4 regions of the Spongiibacter sp. C9W genome follow, and region 2 is predicted to be linked to each of the others. Evidence: predicted binding sites of a transcription regulator. Region 2 holds the regulator's gene; each other region holds the start of a gene.
What was found. Region 2 encodes sigma-54, which starts transcription at its own class of promoters, with help from an activator protein. Its sites were predicted from a motif close to TGGCACANNNNTTGCNNT; they were not measured.
Positions count from the first base shown of each region.

Region 1: a site for sigma-54 is predicted at 1,670-1,687, ahead of glnA (glutamate--ammonia ligase). Genes of this name have one in related genera too.
Region 3: a site for sigma-54 is predicted at 2,159-2,176, ahead of AC2Q8J_RS09515 (TorF family putative porin). Genes of this name have one in related genera too.
Region 4: a site for sigma-54 is predicted at 2,127-2,144, ahead of AC2Q8J_RS02640 (amidase family protein). Genes of this name have one in related genera too.

Region 1 is NZ_CM170672.1:1,803,799-1,808,435, forward strand. It holds gene AC2Q8J_RS08575 (acyl-CoA thioesterase) at 1-22, opposite strand, end outside; gene thiI (tRNA uracil 4-sulfurtransferase ThiI) at 19-1,473, opposite strand; gene glnA (glutamate--ammonia ligase) at 1,856-3,262, shown strand; gene AC2Q8J_RS08590 (DUF4124 domain-containing protein) at 3,380-3,880, shown strand; gene glnL (nitrogen regulation protein NR(II)) at 4,099-4,637, shown strand, end outside.
Region 2 is NZ_CM170672.1:2,900,669-2,905,305, reverse strand. It holds gene AC2Q8J_RS13820 (KdsC family phosphatase) at 1-156, shown strand, start outside; gene lptC (LPS export ABC transporter periplasmic protein LptC) at 157-729, shown strand; gene lptA (lipopolysaccharide transport periplasmic protein LptA) at 716-1,273, shown strand; gene lptB (LPS export ABC transporter ATP-binding protein) at 1,275-2,000, shown strand; gene AC2Q8J_RS13800 (RNA polymerase factor sigma-54) at 2,144-3,637, shown strand; gene hpf (ribosome hibernation-promoting factor, HPF/YfiA family) at 3,707-3,994, shown strand; gene ptsN (PTS IIA-like nitrogen regulatory protein PtsN) at 4,024-4,473, shown strand; gene rapZ (RNase adapter RapZ) at 4,476-4,637, shown strand, end outside.
Region 3 is NZ_CM170672.1:1,988,330-1,992,966, reverse strand. It holds gene AC2Q8J_RS09530 (GGDEF domain-containing response regulator) at 1-25, opposite strand, end outside; gene AC2Q8J_RS09525 (YifB family Mg chelatase-like AAA ATPase) at 117-1,595, opposite strand; gene AC2Q8J_RS09520 (accessory factor UbiK family protein) at 1,656-1,913, opposite strand; gene AC2Q8J_RS09515 (TorF family putative porin) at 2,253-2,942, shown strand; gene glnK (P-II family nitrogen regulator) at 3,004-3,342, shown strand; gene AC2Q8J_RS09505 (ammonium transporter) at 3,413-4,637, shown strand, end outside.
Region 4 is NZ_CM170672.1:546,994-551,630, forward strand. It holds gene AC2Q8J_RS02615 (flavin reductase family protein) at 1-83, opposite strand, end outside; gene moaE (molybdopterin synthase catalytic subunit MoaE) at 177-647, opposite strand; gene moaD (molybdopterin converting factor subunit 1) at 656-904, opposite strand; gene moaC (cyclic pyranopterin monophosphate synthase MoaC) at 891-1,388, opposite strand; gene AC2Q8J_RS02635 (MBL fold metallo-hydrolase) at 1,393-2,037, opposite strand; gene AC2Q8J_RS02640 (amidase family protein) at 2,389-4,101, shown strand; gene AC2Q8J_RS02645 (hypothetical protein) at 4,120-4,446, opposite strand; tRNA gene AC2Q8J_RS02650 (tRNA-Ser) at 4,618-4,637, shown strand, end outside.

The DNA.
Region 1 (4,637 bases), 1.1 Mb from region 2:
GCGGTTGCGTGTAGATAGTCATGAGGGGCGATACACCTTAATGTTGTCATAACCCTGCTCAAGCAGGTGTGCAGCATGCAGACGACTCATCACTCCCTTGTCGCAATACAGCTGGTAGACCGTGTCGCGATCGAGCTCAACGCAGCGCTTATGCAATTCATAAAAGGGCATGCACGCCACGCGATTGCGTTCCAACTTGAGCGGCTTGCGGTCAACTTCATCGGGGTGGCGCACATCCAGCACCACGGCGTCAGCCAAGGGAATCGGCAGCACCTCGACCTCGGTATGGCTGACCTCTTCATCTGCCAATTTGTCGATGTTGATATATTTGGCACTGGCAACCGCGCGCTCAAGCACTGAAAAATCGAACTTCTCTTCCTCCGCAGCAATCCGCTCCGGGCGCGCGCGCGTGGTGGGCTTCACAGAAATCACACCGCAGTATTCAGGCATATTCGCGGCAAATTGCTCGGTGCCAATTCTGGACGCGGTATTGATAATATCCAACTTGTCGGTGGTGATCAGCGGGCGCAACACCAGGGTATCAGTCACCTGATCGATCACAGAGAGGTTGGTTAGCGTCTGACTACTCACCTGAGACACCGCCTCACCAGTCACCAACGCTGGCGCCTCCAGCTCCGCCGCCACCTGTTCGGCAGCGCGCAACATCATGCGCTTGAGAATCACCCCCATCTGTGAGTTCTCAACATTCTTCAAAATTTCGGCGACAACATCTTCAAATGGCACGCTGATAAATTTCACGCGATGCGACGCACCAAACTTCTGCCAGAGGTACAGCGCGACTTCTTTTACCCCCACCTCGTGCTCACGACCACCGAGATTGAAAAAGCAAAAATGCGTGCGCATGCCCCGCTTCATTGTCATGTAACTGGACACCGTGGAATCAAAGCCACCGGAAATCAGGCTAACAACGGAGTCGACGGTGCCGATGGGGTAGCCACCCAGCCCTTCGTGGCGTCGCCTGACAACAAAGAACTGATTGTGACGGACTTCGACGCGCACCACTTCATCGGGGTTTTTCAGCTTCACCCCACCCGTTTCTGAATACTGATTTAAGCCACCACCGACGTAGCGTTCAACCTCATTGGAATTGAACTCGTGATCACCCGTGCGCTTGCAGCGCACCGCAAAGGTTTTACCACGCAAGCTATCGCCAACGGCGTCCCGGACCTTTTCATAGATATCGTGCACATCTACCAGGGGGTACTCTGCCACCTCGACGACATGAGCAATGCCCGGGGTATTGCCCAACACTGCCAATATCGCCGCAATATCGGCGTCGGCACGACACTGGGTTTCAATAGTGATACGGTCCCATTCACGAACGATCTGGAGTTCAGGGTCAATCGGGATCAGCAGCTTGCGCAGGTTATCGCGCAACTGTTTGATGAACTTTTTGCGAACAGGCTTGCTCTTGATGATAATTTCAGGGAAGAGCTTTACGATGAACTTCATTGTGGCACCACGGAGATAGCTGGGCGGGCATTATAGCGGTTCACTTAAAACGCTTCAGCTCCGCAGAAACCCCGACAACGCACCAAAATGAAACACCAGAGCACCATATTGGTGCGCACTTTTTGGCAAAACGCACAGTTTTCAGGCAAAGTGGGTTTTTCGCTCGGATTTTGAACAAAAAACCAGCACAAAAATATGGCACGCATATTGCTCTATAAATTTCGAACAGAAACAGCGGCGCCACGGCCCGCAGCGCATATGCGTGTTTACTTTCGGTTCTATGCAGATGTCGCTATGCGGCACGCGGCAATGAACCTATAATCGCCACTGCTTTCGGCCACGCCGAATCGACTACAAGACTCTATATTGGAGGATGTTAAGAATGTCAGAGAACACTCTGAAGTTAATCGCCGATAATGACGTGAAGTGGGCGGACCTGCGCTTCACCGACACTAAAGGTAAAGAACAACACGTCACCATGCCGGTGAGCGAAATCGACGCGGGCTTCTTCGAAGAAGGCAAAATGTTCGATGGCTCATCGATCTCAGGCTGGAAAGGCATTAACGAGTCAGACATGATCCTCATGCCGGACGACGAGGCCTCTGTTCTCGACCCCTTCACCGACGAGCCCACTATTATCATTCGCTGCGGCATCGTTGAGCCTTCTACTATGCAGGGCTACAACCGTGACCCACGCTCTATCGCTCAGCGCGCCGAAGACTACATGCGCTCTGCCGGCATCGCCGACAGCGCACTGTTTGGTCCCGAGCCCGAGTTCTTCGTGTTTGACGACGTGAAGTGGAAAGTGGCAATGGAAGGCGCGAGCTACGCGATTTCTTCTGACGAAGCCGCCTGGGTTTCTGGCAACAGCTTCGAAGAAGGCAACACTGGTCACCGTCCTGGCGTTAAAGGCGGTTACTTCCCCGTACCACCTGTCGACAGCCTGCACGACCTGCGCGCAGCAATGTGTAACGCAATGACCGACATGGGTCTGGAAGTTGAAGTACACCACCACGAAGTAGGTACTGCTGGTCAGTGTGAAATCGGTGTTGGCCCTAACTCTGCTGTGAAAAAAGCTGACGAAGTACAGGTACTTAAGTACTGCGTACACAACGTCGCTCACGCCTACGGCAAGACCGCTACTTTCATGCCCAAGCCAGTTGTCGGCGACAACGGTAGCGGTATGCACGTGCACATGTCACTGAGCAAAGACGGCCAAAACCTGTTTACTGGCGACGCTTACGGCGGCCTGTCTGAAACAGCACTGTACTACATCGGCGGTATCATCAAGCACGCTCGCGCGATCAACGCCTTTGCCAACGCTTCTACTAACTCGTACAAGCGCCTGGTTCCCGGCTTTGAAGCACCTGTTATGCTGGCTTACTCAGCACGTAACCGCTCAGCGTCTATCCGTATTCCATTCATCACCAACCCGAAAGCACGCCGCGTAGAAGTTCGCTTCCCAGATCCCTCTGCGAACCCCTACCTGGCATTCGCGGCCCTGCTGATGGCTGGCCTTGACGGTATCCAGAACAAGATCCACCCTGGCGATGCGGCAGACAAAGATCTGTACGACCTGCCTGCAGAAGAAGCGGCTGAAATCCCGACTGTTGCGTCTAGCCTCGAGCAAGCGCTGCAAGCACTGGATGCAGACCGCGCCTTCTTGACCGCTGGCGGCGTATTCGACGACGACATGATCGATGCTTACATCGAGCTGAAGTCTGAGGAAATCGAGCGCCTGAACATGACAACTCACCCCGTTGAGTTCGACATGTACTACAGCGTTTAATACGCCTTGTGCGAAAAAGCCCGCTTCGGCGGGCTTTTTTTTGCCTGTCATTTTTTAAACCTTGCCGCGCCTATCAACTCGTCGCACACTACAGAAAAGTGATAGCGAGGGCTTTTTATGTATCGTCTGCTGAGCCTTATTTGCGTAGCGAGCGTGCTCTGCAGCCCACTGCATGCAGAAATCTATCGTCATACCGACGAACAGGGCCGCACCGTTTACAGCGACTCTCCCCGCGACGGCGGCAGCCCGGTCGATCTACCCCCGGTAAACACCACGCCGGCTGTGTCGCCACCGCCACCGGCCAAGCTGGACCGACATGCCACCCCCGTACCGGCCTCAGTCAAGGTACAAATCATCCAGCCGCGCGACGGCCAGGTATTCCCCAATGGCCGCATTCCCACCACTGTTAATGTAAAGCTTGAGCGCCCCCTGCGCGGCGACGAGAGCCTGCGCATCGCCGTCAATGGCAAAACCCTTAGCCGGGGAAGCGCCACCTCTGCACGCATTGAGCACCTGAGCCGCGGCCGGCACCAAATCAGCGCAGAAGTCCTCGGCCCAAACGGGGAAAAGCTGAGTCGAGACACTGTTTCAGTCGTGGCCCACTGGCCAAACAACTGACCCTCCAGCCAAGCTATACACAAAGCACCAAATTGGTGCACACTAAGACAATAGCGGCGGTCGAGCGCGCCATCGCGGGGCCAGCCCCAGCGGCGCAGCACCGCGGCACGCCATATACAACGCCCAATTAGCGCCCACTCAATAACAACGCCCCCATTCCGGGGCACTGGCCTAATTATTGCTTTGCAATGAACCATAATGAAGACAGTGGCGAGCCCATGCCCCCAGCGAATTTGCACCACCACATACTCGACAACCTGAAAACGGCGATCCTACTGGTCGAGCCCAACCTCACCGTGAGTTATATCAACCCGGCGGCAGAGTCGCTGCTGGCGGTGTCTGACCAGCGCATCCACGGCGAGGCCATCACCCACCTTTTTCACGAAGACGAAGACACCGTTGTGAAACTGCTGGACGCCATCAACAACCGCGAGGCATTCACTAAACGGGAAACAGTATTAACCCTGCGCTCCGGCGACGAAATCACGGTGGACTATGCGGTAACGCCGATTGTGGAACACCCGCGAACGTCTCTTATCATCGAGCTGCAGCCGCTGGATCGACTGCTTCGCATCAGTCGCGAAGAAGGCCTGCTATCTTCCCAGCAAAACAGCAAAGCGCTGCTGCGCGGCATTGCCCACGAAGTGAAAAACCCGCTCGGCGGCTTGCGCGGTGCGGCACAACTTCTGGCACGCGAACTCGACGACCCGCGCCTGCACGATTACACCAACATCATTATCGAAGAGGCCGACCGCCT
Region 2 (4,637 bases):
CTGGGCATTACCGTCGCCAATGGTCACCACTTCGTCGCTCGCCATGCCGACTGGCAAACGCGTGCCGCAGGGGGCAGTGGCGCTGTGAGAGAGATCGCCGAGCTTATTTTGATGTCTCAAGGCAAGCTCAACGACGCACTTGAGCAGTTCCTGTAAATGGCTGCGCCGTCATTCAATATCAACGCTGCATCGGTCCTATCGGTACTGGCCGCTATCGCGGGCACCGTGATCTACCTCACGCAATTTAGTGAGAGCGGGAAATTGAGCCTGACTGACAGCTTCGAAGCCATCCCCGATGTTGACTCCCACCTCCAGGGCATCGAAGGCTCGAAATATCGCCAAGACGGCAATGTGGCATACCGGTGGCGCGCCGACAGTGCCGAACGCATGATTTCCTCGGGCAACATCCAGCTCAATCAGCCCTTCTACATCGGCAATATCGGCGAGCAGCGGCCGTGGACGGCGCAAGCCATTACCGGCACACTGTCACAAAATGGCCAACAACTGCAGTTGCGTGGCAGTGTTGTTGTTGAAGACTTAATTCGCGAAGCGCAAATCCACACAGAGCAACTCAGCATTGACCTGGAGCAAAGCCTGGTTGCGACGGATCAGCCACTGCGACTGCAACTACCCAATGGCGAAACCCAGTCGGAGGGCATGACGGCCGACCTCGTTAACGAGAAAGTCGAGCTGCTCGCGAAGGTAAAAGGACACTATGAACCGCAATAATCTACGCACCTTCGCTATTAGCGCCCTGCTCTGCCTCGCCAGCAGCGTGCACGGCTTGCCCGATGACCGCCGCCAGGCCATCAACCTCAGCTCAGATAAAGCCACCTATGAAAACAATCGCGGCATTTACACGGGCAACGTCAATATGTCGCAGGGCAGCCTGATTATTCGCGCAGACAAGCTGATTATTGTCGAGGCTGACAGAAAAGTAACCAAGGTTATTGCCCATGGCAGCCCCGCCCATTTTGAGCAACAACCCCGCGCCGGGGAAGGCGTCGTGGTCGCCAGTGCCCGACTCATAGAATACAGCCTAAATGCCGAGGAAATCCTGCTGCAAAAAGATGCCACCATCCGACATCAAGGCTCCAAGATCAGTGGCGATCGCATTGTATACAGCGGGCGCAAGCAAATGGTCATTGCCGATGGTGGCAGCCACAAACTCGATGGCAGGGTACAAATGACCCTACAGCCTCAGCAGGGCGTGAGTGATACCGATAGCCCCGCGCCAAGCACCACCCCCGACACCCCGGAGACTCCCCGCTAACATGCCCGTATTGAAAGCCAGCAACCTCGCTAAAGCCTACAAAGGCAGAGAGGTAATCAAAGACGTCTCCCTGAGTATTAACAGCGGTGAAATAGTCGGCTTGTTGGGTCCCAACGGGGCGGGAAAAACAACCTGTTTTTATATGATCGTCGGCATCGTCAACGCCGACCGCGGCCGCATTCAGCTCGACGACAAAGACCTGACACCGCTTTCCATCCAAGGTCGGGCCAAACACGGCGTTGGCTACCTCCCTCAGGAAGCATCCATATTTCGGAAGCTGAGCGTCGCTGACAACATCATGGCGATATTGGAGACCCGCAGCGACCTGAATCGCAAGCAACGCAAAGAAAAGCTCGATGCACTGCTACAAGAATTTCACATTGCCCATATTCGCCAATCGCCGGGTATGGCGCTCTCGGGCGGGGAACGGCGCAGAGTAGAAATTGCACGAGCACTGGCCACCGAGCCCAGTTTTATTCTGCTCGACGAGCCCTTTGCCGGGGTAGACCCCATATCGGTGAACGATATTCAGCAGATTATTCGCCACCTGCAGGCGCGCGGCATCGGCGTCCTAATTACCGACCACAACGTGCGAGAAACCCTCGATATCTGCGAAAAAGCCTACATAGTTGGCGAAGGTCGCATCGTTGCTGAGGGCAATGCCGAGGCCGTGCTCAACAACCAAATCGTGCGGGACATCTACCTCGGCGACACATTTACCCTTTGATCAAAAAATCGGCACAGCAATTGCTTTAAACGCCTATTGCAGCGGTGCGGCTGCGGGACTACACTGACCCTGAAGCATCGTCGTTTATGGCTACATAACGGCATTTAATCCCTCAGGTATGGTTGTAGTAGAAGTCATTGCCTATGAAACAATCGCTCCAGCTAAAAGTCGGTCAGCAGCTGACCATGACGCCCCAGCTGCAACAGGCGATTCGTTTATTACAGCTCTCCACCCTCGACCTTCAACAGGAAATTCAGTCGGCACTGGACTCCAACCCCCTGCTGGAAGTAGAGGAAGACAGCGACAGCCCGGAACCCCAGAGCAGCAACAGCCAGAGCGAAAGTAACGCCAATGAGGCTGACAGCAAAACGACCTCTGCTGAGGAGGCGCCCAGCAACGACGCTGACAGTGAATGGGCCGAGCGCAGCGACATCCCCGAAGATTTGCCGGTAGACAGCCAGTGGGAAGACGTCTACCAAAGCTCCGCACCAAGCTCCTCCGCGGCCGGTAGCGCCGACGACGACTACAACAATGACTATCGCCACGGCAGCTCAGAGTCGCTCCAGGACCACCTGCGCTGGCAACTCAACCTCAGCCGGCTCTCAGAACTTGACCGCATCGTCGCTGATGCCATCATCGACGCGATCGATGAAAAAGGGCGGCTCACCGTCAGCCCCGAAGAGCTGGTGGACGCCTTCGACGACGACAATATCGAAATAGAAGAAGTGAATGCAGTCCTTCACCTCATCCAGCAGTTTGACCCCCCAGGTGTTGGCGGCCAGGACCTTCAAGAATGCTTGCTGATTCAACTTCGACAGCTCTCCCCAGACACCCCATACTTGGCTGAAGCGCTGCAGATTGTCGAGCAACATATGCCGCAGCTCGGCAACCGTGATTACAACCAAATCATGCGTCGCTGCCGGCTAAAAGAAGACCAACTGCGCGACACCCTGGCACTCATTCAAACGCTGAACCCCACTCCCGGTGACTGCGTGGGCAACGACGAAACGGAGTATGTGGTACCAGACGTATTCGTCAGCAAAAAAGAAGGCCGCTGGCTGGTTGAGTTAAACCCGGACATTGCCCCGAAAATACAAATTAACAGCCACTACGCATCGCTCGCCAAAGACAGCGGCACCAGCAGCGACAAAGACTATATTCGCGACAACCTCCAGGAAGCGCGCTGGTTCATTAAAAGTCTGCAGAGCCGCAACGAAACACTGATGAAAGTCGCCACCAAAATTGTTGAGTATCAGCGCGGATTCCTGGAGTACGGCGACGAAGCGATGAAACCGCTAGTGCTCCACGATATCGCCGATGCAGTGAGCATGCATGAATCGACGATCTCACGGGTTACCACGCAAAAATATATGCATACCCCGAGAGGCATCTACGAACTCAAATATTTTTTCTCCAGCCACGTCTCGACCGATACCGGAGGAGAATGCTCCTCCACGGCGATTCGTGCACTAATCAAAAAATTAATTGCCGCAGAAAATCCCAAGAAACCGCTAAGCGACAGCAAAATCACCCAACTGTTGGCCGAGCAAGGCATCAAAGTTGCCCGGCGAACCATTGCAAAGTACAGGGAATCACTAGTCATTCCGCCCTCTAACGAACGGAAAAGACTGGTCTAATAAGGCCCCAAAAGGCCCAAACAACGCGCCGGGAGGCGCCGGATGTTCTCAGCGATGAAGGAGCAAGATATGCAAATAACCGTCAGTGGTCACCATGTTGAAGTTACCCCGGCACTTCGCGATTACGTCAACAACAAACTCGCCAAGCTGCAACGGCACTTCGACAATATCACCAATACCGACGTTACCTTGTCAGTAGAAAAGCTGGTTCAAAAAGCTGAAGCCACCGTACATGTGGCCGGCGCCGATCTGTTCGCCACCTGTGAATCAGAGGATATGTACGCGGCCATCGACAGCCTCACCGACAAGCTCGATCGCCAGCTTATTAAACACAAGGAGAAAAACCTGGGCCACTAAAGGCCCGGGGATGTTCCGGAAACGTAAACATGACCCTTGATTCAATACTCAGCCCCGGACGTACCCACTGCGGTACGTCTGTGGGCAGCAAGAAACGCCTACTGGAACAAATTTCTATTTTTGTCAGTGAGGATAATGCGCAATTCAACGCCGACGAACTGTTCAACGAACTGCTCGCCCGCGAGCGACTCGGAAGCACCGGTATCGGGCACGGGGTTGCGATTCCCCACTGTCGCAGCCAGCAGTGCACCGAAATTACCGGCATGCTGCTTAAACTTGCCGAGCCTATCGACTTCGAAGCGATAGACGACCAACCCGTGGACTTAGTGTTTGCGTTGATCGTTCCTGCCGAAGCACACGACGAACACATTAAAGTATTGGCAAGCTTGGCCAACGCCTTCAACGATGACGCTTTCCGCCAGCAGCTTCGCAGCGCAGACAGCGACAGCAGTCTTTATGAACGTGCGGTAGCGAGCTAGGCGTGAAGCTTATTATTCTCAGCGGCCGCTCAGGTTCGGGCAAAAGCACGGCGCTGCACCAGCTCGAAGACGAAGGCTTTTACGCCATCGACAACCTGCCGGTGTCACTGCTGCCCGCACTCGTTACCGAACTCTCTCAAAGCACACTGAAAGTTCATCAGCAG
Region 3 (4,637 bases), 910 kb from region 2:
CCTCGACGATCAAAACATTCGGCATAACTCCGAAATCCTAGAAGTTCTTCTTATATAGTGCTCGATTGTAAGTGCCGATGGCTGTGAAATAGATTCGTATAGTCACCTACCTGGGATCAGAGCTCTCCGCGGTAGAGCGCGGCCTCGCGCAAGTGCTTCAGGCAAATATCGTTGCTGCTTTCGAGGTCAGCGATGGTGCGCGCCGTCTTTATCAGACGGTGCTGGCCGCGTGCACTGAGGTTGATGCGCGCTTCGATGTCCCGGATAAAGGCTTTACCCTCGGTATCCAAGCGGCAAAACCGGCTGAGCTGCCCGGCATCAAGTAGGGCGTTGCTGCAGCCCTGGCGGTTGAGCTGACGCTGATGCGCTGCACTCACCCGGGCGCGTATGGCGTCGCTGGGTTCGCCCTCGGGGCTGTCTTGTAGCTCACCGGCGGCCATGCGATTCAGGCGCAAGCGCAAGTCAATCCTGTCCAACAACGGCCCCGATACACGGCTGCGGTAGCGCAGTATTTGGTCGGGGGTGCAACGACAGGCTTTTTGGGGGTCGCCGTCAAAGCCGCAGGGACAAGGATTCATTGCCGCTACCAAAGCGAATCGAGCCGGGAATCGGAGTTGATGGCGCGCTCTGGAGATGACCACCTCGCCCGATTCTATGGGCTCGCGCAGTACTTCCAGCACTTTGCGTGGGTACTCTGGCAATTCATCGAGGAAAAGCACGCCGCGATGAGCAAGGCTGATTTCGCCGGGGCGCGGGCTACTACCGCCGCCGACAAGCGCAGCGGCCGAGGCGGTGTGATGTGGGTTGCGAAATGGGCGCTGAAGCTGCAGTGGTTGGCCAACGATCGACTGGACAATGGCGATTTCGCGACACTCCTGCTCTGTTGGGGGCGGGAGGATACCGGGCAGCCGGCTTGCTAACAGCGTTTTGCCCGTACCGGGAGGGCCGCTAAATAGCAGGCTGTGAAATCCCGCTGCAGCGATCTCCAGCCCACGCTTTGCCAACAACTGACCGCGTACATCGCGCATGTCCGGATACGCAGCGGGCCGTGTATCGGCGGCGTCTGTCGGCGGCCCCAAACTCTGCTGGCCCTTTAGAAAAGCCACCACGCCAAGCAGGTCTGTGGCCTCCTGCAATGTATCCGGGGGGAGCAGCTCTGCCAGTGAGGCGCTGCCGGCGGGCAAGACCAATTGCCTGGATGCGTCTGCGGTTGCCAGGGCGGTGGGCAGGGCGGCATTGACCGTTCTCAGCTCGCCGCTTAGCCCCAGCTCACCGATGAACTCATAGGACTCGGTCTCGCGTTGTTGTAATTGGCCGCTGGCAACGAGGATGCCAATGGCGATAGGCAGGTCAAAGCGGCCGCCCTCTTTGGGCAGGTCTGCTGGCGCTAAGTTGACGGTGATGCGGCTGACGGGAAAGGTAAAGTGAGAGTTGATCAGCGCCGAGCGCACGCGGTCTTTGGCTTCGCGTACGGTTGCTTCCGGCAGCCCGACAATATTAAAGGCCGGAAGCCCGGCGGAAAGGTGCACCTCAATGGTGACGAGCGGGGCATCTACCCCGAGGCGCGCACGGCTGTGTACAGTGGCCAGTGGCATAACTCAATCCCTGAGTATTTTTGCAATTGCGAACAGCCGTCCTGCTGCGCGCAAGACGGTTTATTTATTCTCGGCACTTTCCAAACTGGCAGTAATCTCGGCCAGCTGCCGCTCGGCGGCTTCCAGGCGAGCGCGGGTGCGATTGAGCACCGCGGTTTGCGCATCGAATTCGTCTCTCGATACCACATTCATCTTGCTGAAGGCGCTTTGTAGTAGTGCCTGCAGTTTGGCTTCGATGTCTTGCTGAATATCAGGGCCTTGGCTGATCAGGCGCCCGGCCTGTTCAGCAAGTTGGGAAATAAAGTCGGGTTTTGCCATGGCGATACTCTCTCGTTGTTGGCGACAGTTTATCGCACTTTTGCACGGCGTCGCAGAGCGTGCACAGTTTTTGTTCCCGGTGGTGTTTGCGCTGTTTAGGGGCGGCAAACGAGAGCAATGTGAAATTGCACCGATATGGTGCTTGGTTCAGGTGTGTTGTTGTTTTGTGATCTGAAATAGTGCGGAAAGGGGCGTGAAGGGGTGTTTTGTGGCGGGAAAGCCCTGATTTTGGGCGCTTTAAAACCTGGCACGCCCCATGCATATAGCTAGGCATGTGATGTTCAGGGCCTTCCCTTAACCGCATACGTTCAACGAGAGAAGACTATCGGAGACTAGAACATGAACACTTGGAAAAAAATGCTTGGTGTAGCAGTTGTAACAGCAGCCCCTTTCGCGGCTTCAGCTGCGGAAATTAGCGGTAACGTGACAATGGCAACGGACTATGTGTTCCGTGGCTACTCACAAACTAGTGAGAAAGGCGCCATCCAAGGCGGCTTTGACGTCGACTTTGGCAACGGCTTTTACGTTGGTACTTGGGCGTCTAACGTCGATTTCGGCAGCGAAGTAACTACCGAGATGGATTTCTACGGCGGTTATGCCTTCGACGTTGCTGAAGGTGTTGGCCTGGACCTGGGTGTTGTTCACTTTATGTACCCCGGTGATGAGGCGGCACTGAATTACCAAGAATATATTGCGTCGGTATCGGTGTCAGACTTCAGCTTCGGCCTGGTGTATTCACCTGATTACTTTGGTGATGGCAACGGTGACGCAACGGTAATTAACCTCGACTACAGCATGAGTGTGGCGGAGAACGTGAGTCTTGACTTCCACGTGGGTCAAACCACCACAGACGAAGACGGCCTGGTCGATGACGACGATAGCTACATCGATTACATGATCGGTGCCAACTACGACGTTGCTGATGTAACGCTGACTTTGGCCTACTACGGCACTGACGTTGACAACGACGTGGCGGCTGACGGCGCTGCAGACGACCGTTTCGTCTTCTCTATCTCAAAAAGCCTGTAATTAGATCGCGGCGGGTACTCCAGTGCCCGCCTGCCCTCAAGGCTATTAGCAGGAGAACAACATGAAATTAATTACAGCGATTATTAAGCCTTTCAAACTCGACGACGTTCGCGAGTCCCTGTCAGATATCGGTGTGCAAGGCATCACCGTGACCGAGGTGAAGGGTTTCGGGCGACAGAAAGGTCATACAGAACTATACCGCGGCGCGGAATACGTTGTGGACTTTCTGCCGAAAGTGAAAATTGAGGTAGCGGTCGCCGATGGCGATGTCGAGGCTACGCTCGAAGCTATCAGCAAGTCTGCCAATACCGGCAAGATTGGTGACGGCAAAATCTTTGTCTCTGCCCTTGAGCAGGTGATCCGTATTCGTACCGGCGAAGCTGGCGAAGACGCGATCTAAGAGTAGCGGGCTACCCGCCACGCGGTGGTGGTAAAGCAGTAGGCCCCCAAATTTTTCCGGAGGAATCCCAGTGGAAAATCAAATTTTTGAACTTCAGTACGCAATGGACACGTTTTACTTTCTTGTCTGTGGCGCACTTGTAATGTGGATGGCTGCAGGCTTTGCCATGCTAGAAGCGGGCTTGGTTCGCAGCAAAAACACCACAGAAATCCTGACTAAAAACGTCGCGTTGTTTGCGATCAGCTGCATCATGTACTTGGTGTGCGGTTACGCGATCATGTACGGCGGTGACATCTTGTTAAGTGGCATTGGCGACTTCGACCTTGAAGGCGTGTTGGCAGACTCGGCAGAAGCCGGCTTTGACGGCGGTTCAGTATACTCTGGCGCTTCCGACTTCTTCTTCCAGGTAGTCTTCGTTGCAACCGCAATGTCGATCGTATCCGGTGCAGTGGCTGAGCGCATGAAGCTTTGGGCATTCCTGGCCTTCGCGGTTGTGATGACGGGTGTGATCTATCCGCTGGAAGGGTCTTGGACCTGGGGTGGCAACGACGTATTCGGTTTGTATAACCTCGGCGACCTTGGCTTCTCTGACTTTGCTGGCTCGGGCATTGTACACATGGCAGGTGCCGCTGCGGCGCTGGCTGGCGTGTTGCTGCTTGGTGCTCGTAAGGGCAAATACGGTGCAAACGGTCAGGTTAACGCGATCCCTGGTGCAAACCTGCCACTGGCGACCTTGGGTACCTTCATCCTGTGGATGGGTTGGTTCGGCTTCAACGGTGGCTCAGTACTGAAACTCGGCGATGCTGCTAACGCACACTCTGTTGCCATGGTCTTTTTGAACACCAACGCGGCAGCAGCCGGTGGTGCCGTAGCAGCCCTGGCGGTAGCCCGCATCTTATTCGGCAAAGCTGACCTGACTATGCTGCTGAACGGTGCGCTTGCTGGTCTGGTAGCGATTACTGCAGAACCTTCTACACCTACTGCCTTGCAAGCGACCTTGTTCGGTGCTGCGGGTGGTGTACTGGTGGTATTCAGCATCCTGGCTCTGGATAAGCTGAAAATCGACGACCCCGTTGGTGCCATCTCTGTTCACGGTGTTGTGGGTCTTCTGGGTCTGCTGCTGGTGCCAGTTACCAACGACGGTGCGAGCTTCAGCGGTCAGCTGATCGGCGCTGCAACCATCTTTGGCTGGGTATTTGGTGCAAGCCTGGTAGTGTGGCTGGTACTGAAAATGGTCATGGGTATCCGTGTTACCGAAGAGGAAGAATACGAAGGCATGGACTTGGCAGACTGCG
Region 4 (4,637 bases), 1.1 Mb from region 2:
CCGCGTGGATTGGCGGTAATTACGCACACACCTGTCGCGAACTGACCGAGGGCATTGCGGAAGTTACGGGGATCGAAGCTCATAAATATCCTGTTATCTGTGATTCGCCGCCGACCTGCGTATGGGCCGACGTGAGGAGCGCGTAGTATACAGTGGGAATGCACTGACCGATGCTGTTACAGCTCGTCCGAACGGCTGACGCCCGACCAGCGCGCGGCGGCCCTATCGTCGCTTTCCCTGGCGTCCACCCAACGGCTCTCACCGTTGTGCAGTTGTTCTTTTTTCCAAAATGGCGCCTGGGTTTTAAGGTAGTCCATAACGAACTCACAGGCTTGAAATGCTGCGTGACGGTGCGCCGCGCTCACCGCAACCAGTACAATCTGCTCGCCGGGCAGCACGGTACCAACTCGGTGGATAACGGTGCAGCCAAGCAAGGACCAGCGCTCACTCGCCTCTACCACAATGCGCTCGATGCTGGACTCGGTCATACCGGGGTAATGCTCCAGGTGCATCGATGCCACGGTGTCGCCCTGGTTGTTATCGCGCATTACGCCTAAAAACTGCACAATTGCGCCACTGGCGGTGCTGCGCAGTTGCGCTACTTCAGCGCCTGCATCGAAATCCTCAACCTGAACTAAAACTTTAATCACTTAACTTAACCTCCTGTAACTGGAGGAAAAAAAGCAACCTCATCACCCTTGAAAACAGGGCTTTCGTCGGCAGCAACTTGCTGATTAATCGCGCATAGCAAATTTTCCTGGGCGAACTGCTCGGCCCAACAATCATTGCGCGTGGACAGCTGTGCCTTAAGGCCGGCTACGGTGCCGGCGTAGTCAATATCCAAGTCAGAGGTGCCCAAGGTTTCACGCAGCTTGGCAAAGAACAAGACCTTAATCATGGTCATGCCCCTCCGCCGACCACTCGCCGGAACGCCCGCCTCGCTTGCTGAGAAGGCGGATGCCCTCAATGCACATGCCTTTATCGACAGCCTTACACATGTCGTAGATCGTCAATGCAGCCACAGATACGGCTGTTAGGGCTTCCATCTCGACGCCGGTTTGCGCAGCTAATTTACACCGCGCACGAATGTGCACGCACTGCCCTGCACTGTCGATGTCAAAATCGACCTTGACTGAAGACAGCATCAGCGGATGGCACAAGGGGATCAAATCGCTGCATTTTTTTGCCGCTTGAATTCCCGCCAACCTGGCTACACCGAGCACATCACCCTTTTTATGATTGCCAGCGGCAACCATAGCCAGCGTTTCTGCTTGCATCACCACACGGCCTGTCGCCTCGGCTTCCCTGGCCGTTACCGCTTTATCGGTCACGTCGACCATGCTCGCCTGGCCCTGGGCATCAAAATGCGTGAACTGTTTTTCTTCCACGTGATCACCCATAGCGACTGTCAGCAACGAAAGGATTGGTCTGGCGTTCCTCGCCGAATGTCGAGGTCGGGCCATGGCCGGGGATAAAGGTGACATCATCCCCCAGCGGCCAGAGTTTTTCTCGGATGGACGCAATCAGGGTGTCGTAATCACCGCGCGGGAAGTCGGTGCGACCGATCGAGCCTTGAAATAACACATCACCGACAATCGCCAGCTTGCTCGGCTCATGAAAAAACACCACATGCCCCGGGGTGTGCCCAGGGCAATGACTGACCGCCAGCTGCTGGTTCCCGAAACTAACGGACTCACCGTCATCCAGCCAGCGGTCCGGCGTGAAGGCCTCCGCATGGGGAAAGCCGGACATCTGGCACCATTCAGGCAATTTGTCGATCCAGAATGCATCGTCCTTATGCGGCCCGATGATCTGCACCCCGTATTTCTGGCGCAAGGTATCTGCCGCCGCGCAATGATCCATATGGCCATGGGTCAGCAAAATCACTGACAGTTTGCCGCCCAACTGCTCCAACGCTGCCTCGATGCGGTCAATATCGCCGCCTGGATCAACCACCGCGGCCTGCCCCGTTTCTTCACAGAGCAGCACCGAGCAATTTTGCTGATATGCCGTTACCGGCACCATCGCACACTTCATTTTTTCTTCCACTTCGTTATTCCACATCTGGCGACAATGATAAGCAGTCGACCGGCAACTTCATAGCGCAAGCGGCGATAAATCGATACTGGCACGCTGTTTGCTGCTGTTTGGTGACTGTTACTGAGAAACCACAAACGTCGCAAACACTAGCCTAGCTAGCCATTTACACAGGGAGGTGAGCAGTTCGCCAGGAGGCGATACATTATTAGAGGTAATTTCACTATGCAGCGTGCATTCGCATACACCCTAGCCCCCATCGTCCTCGCACTTGCTGCGTGCGGCGGCTCGTCCAGCTCATCAAGTACCAGCGCGCCGCCCACGCCGCCTACTACTCCAGGTGGGAAATTTGTGCTGGAAGAAGCCACCACGGCGGACGTCCACGCGGCGCTTCGCGGCGATCTCAGCCTTGCCGATGGTCAGCGACTCACCTGCGAAGCCCTCGTTAATATGTATATCCAGCGAATCTTCGCCTATAACGACACCCCTCAACCAAACGGTGGGCTGCCTATTCGCGGCGTGCTTGCTGTTAACCCCGACAGTATCGACCAGGCCAAGGCGCTGGATGCCCTCTATGCACGTGACGGTGGCATCGGCGACCGCCCGCTGCACTGCATGCCCGTTTTATTGAAAGACAACTACGACACCTACGATTACCCAAGCACACAGGGCTCCTACAGTATGCTCGGCCATCAGGCCGGGGTAGATGCCCACTCGGTTGCGGGCTTGCGACAGGCCGGAGCAGTCATTCTCGGCAAGGCCAATCAAGACGAATTCGCCTTTTTTACTACTGGCTTTTCCAATCGCGCCATCCAGGTAAGCAACCCCTATAACACCTCAGAAAGCCCCGCTGGTTCATCCTCTGGCACCGGCGCGTCTATCGCCGCCAACTTTGCCCTCGGCGGCACCGGTAGTGACACCTGCCAGTCAATTCGCCATCCCTCCTCAGTTAACGGCTTAGTGGGCATCCGCCCCAGTTTAGGTGTTATCTCTCAGCACGGTATCTTCCCCCTCAGCCACGAGCGCGACACCGGCGGGCCGATGACAAGAACGGTGCGCGACGCAGCGTTAATGCTCGATGCAATGGCGGGCGTTGATCCCCGCGACCCGAAAACCCTTCTCTACCCTGCCGAATTGCGGCCCGAAAGCTATATGAGCTTTCTGGACCGGGAAAAATATGGTCTGAAGGGAAGAAAAATTGGCGTGGTAAAACAGCTGGGCAGCAACAGCGATGCGGCAGGTACCGGCGCCCAGGGCGAACTGATTAGCGCCGCTGTTGAAAAAATGCGCGAATTGGGCGCAGAGGTCTATGACATCTACCTCCCCGATTTTGAAAGCCGCGGCGCGGGTTCACGGCACTATGATATGAACCAGTACTTCCTCACCTTCGAGGAAGAAGGCGGAGACAGCCCCAGAGCCTGCGTAAGCAGCCTGGCGATTGCCACCAACGGCTCCGACTCCATCGCCCATGAGCGCGAGGCCTGCAGTGGCCTGGACGGCATACTTGAAACGGGCAGAGTGGGACCGCGCACGGCCGCGCTATTCGCGCTTGTTGCCGCAGACGACCCAAATCTTGCGCCTAGCGAAGCCCAGCTCAACGGTCTGATAGAAATGCGTGACTACACCACCTCACTTATGAACGCCTTAGTCGATGAGTCAGGCGAACCGGTACTGGACGAAAGTGGTGCACAGGTGCGCTTGGATGCGCTGATTTTGAGCCCAGGGCCGACCGGCGGCAGAACCTGCGATTTCGGTTCGACTACTCAAATGGGCTCAATCGTCGTGCCAGTCGGCTTTGACGACAGCGTTGGTGTACCGCGAGGCATGGAAATATTCGTTCGTCAGTATGACGAGGGAACCGGACTTGCCATCGCTTACGACTACGAACAGGCAACTCTGCACCGTCAGCCCCCCAGTATTTCGCCCTCTCCCCTGACAGCGGACCAGAGCATTGCAGACTTCAATGCACGCATGCAGCAGGCCTTATCAGAGGCAATGACCGAAGCCCCTGAGAACCTGCCCATTGAGCATTACATTGAAGTTCTGGGAAATATTGGCGGCTAACACCGCCAGCAGAAAACCTTACTTATAAAACACCCGTCCCCGGTACACATGCTTTTTAGCGCCGGGGGCCGGGTTTTGCTGCTCATCAATAGAGGGGATCTTATGTCCCCGGTAAGTAATCTCGGTAATAGCCTCCAGCGATTTTTTCTCCGCCGACTCTCGACCAGCGAGGCTGAGTAGCTCGCCGATGGTGTTTTTCGAGATAGGGTCGCGGGTGCGGGGCGCCAACGCCGACAAAATATCGAGCAATTCCGGATCGGCCAAACGAATACGAATGCCAAACTCGGCATACAATCTGGAGCGCAGCTTCTGAAGGCGCGACACCATCTCCGGGGTATACAACATTGGATATCCTTAGCCGCACAAGGCGTAGCGTGAATAAGCAGCAAAGTCGACGCAAGAAATGTTCCACTCTTAGCGCAGCCGCATGCGCCAATGTAAATTCACAATTGCCAAGGCGTAGAAAATCCCTTAGAGTGTCGGCCCTCAAAACACAGCCTCGGCTGTACCGTTTTTGGTGAGGTGTCTGAGTGGTC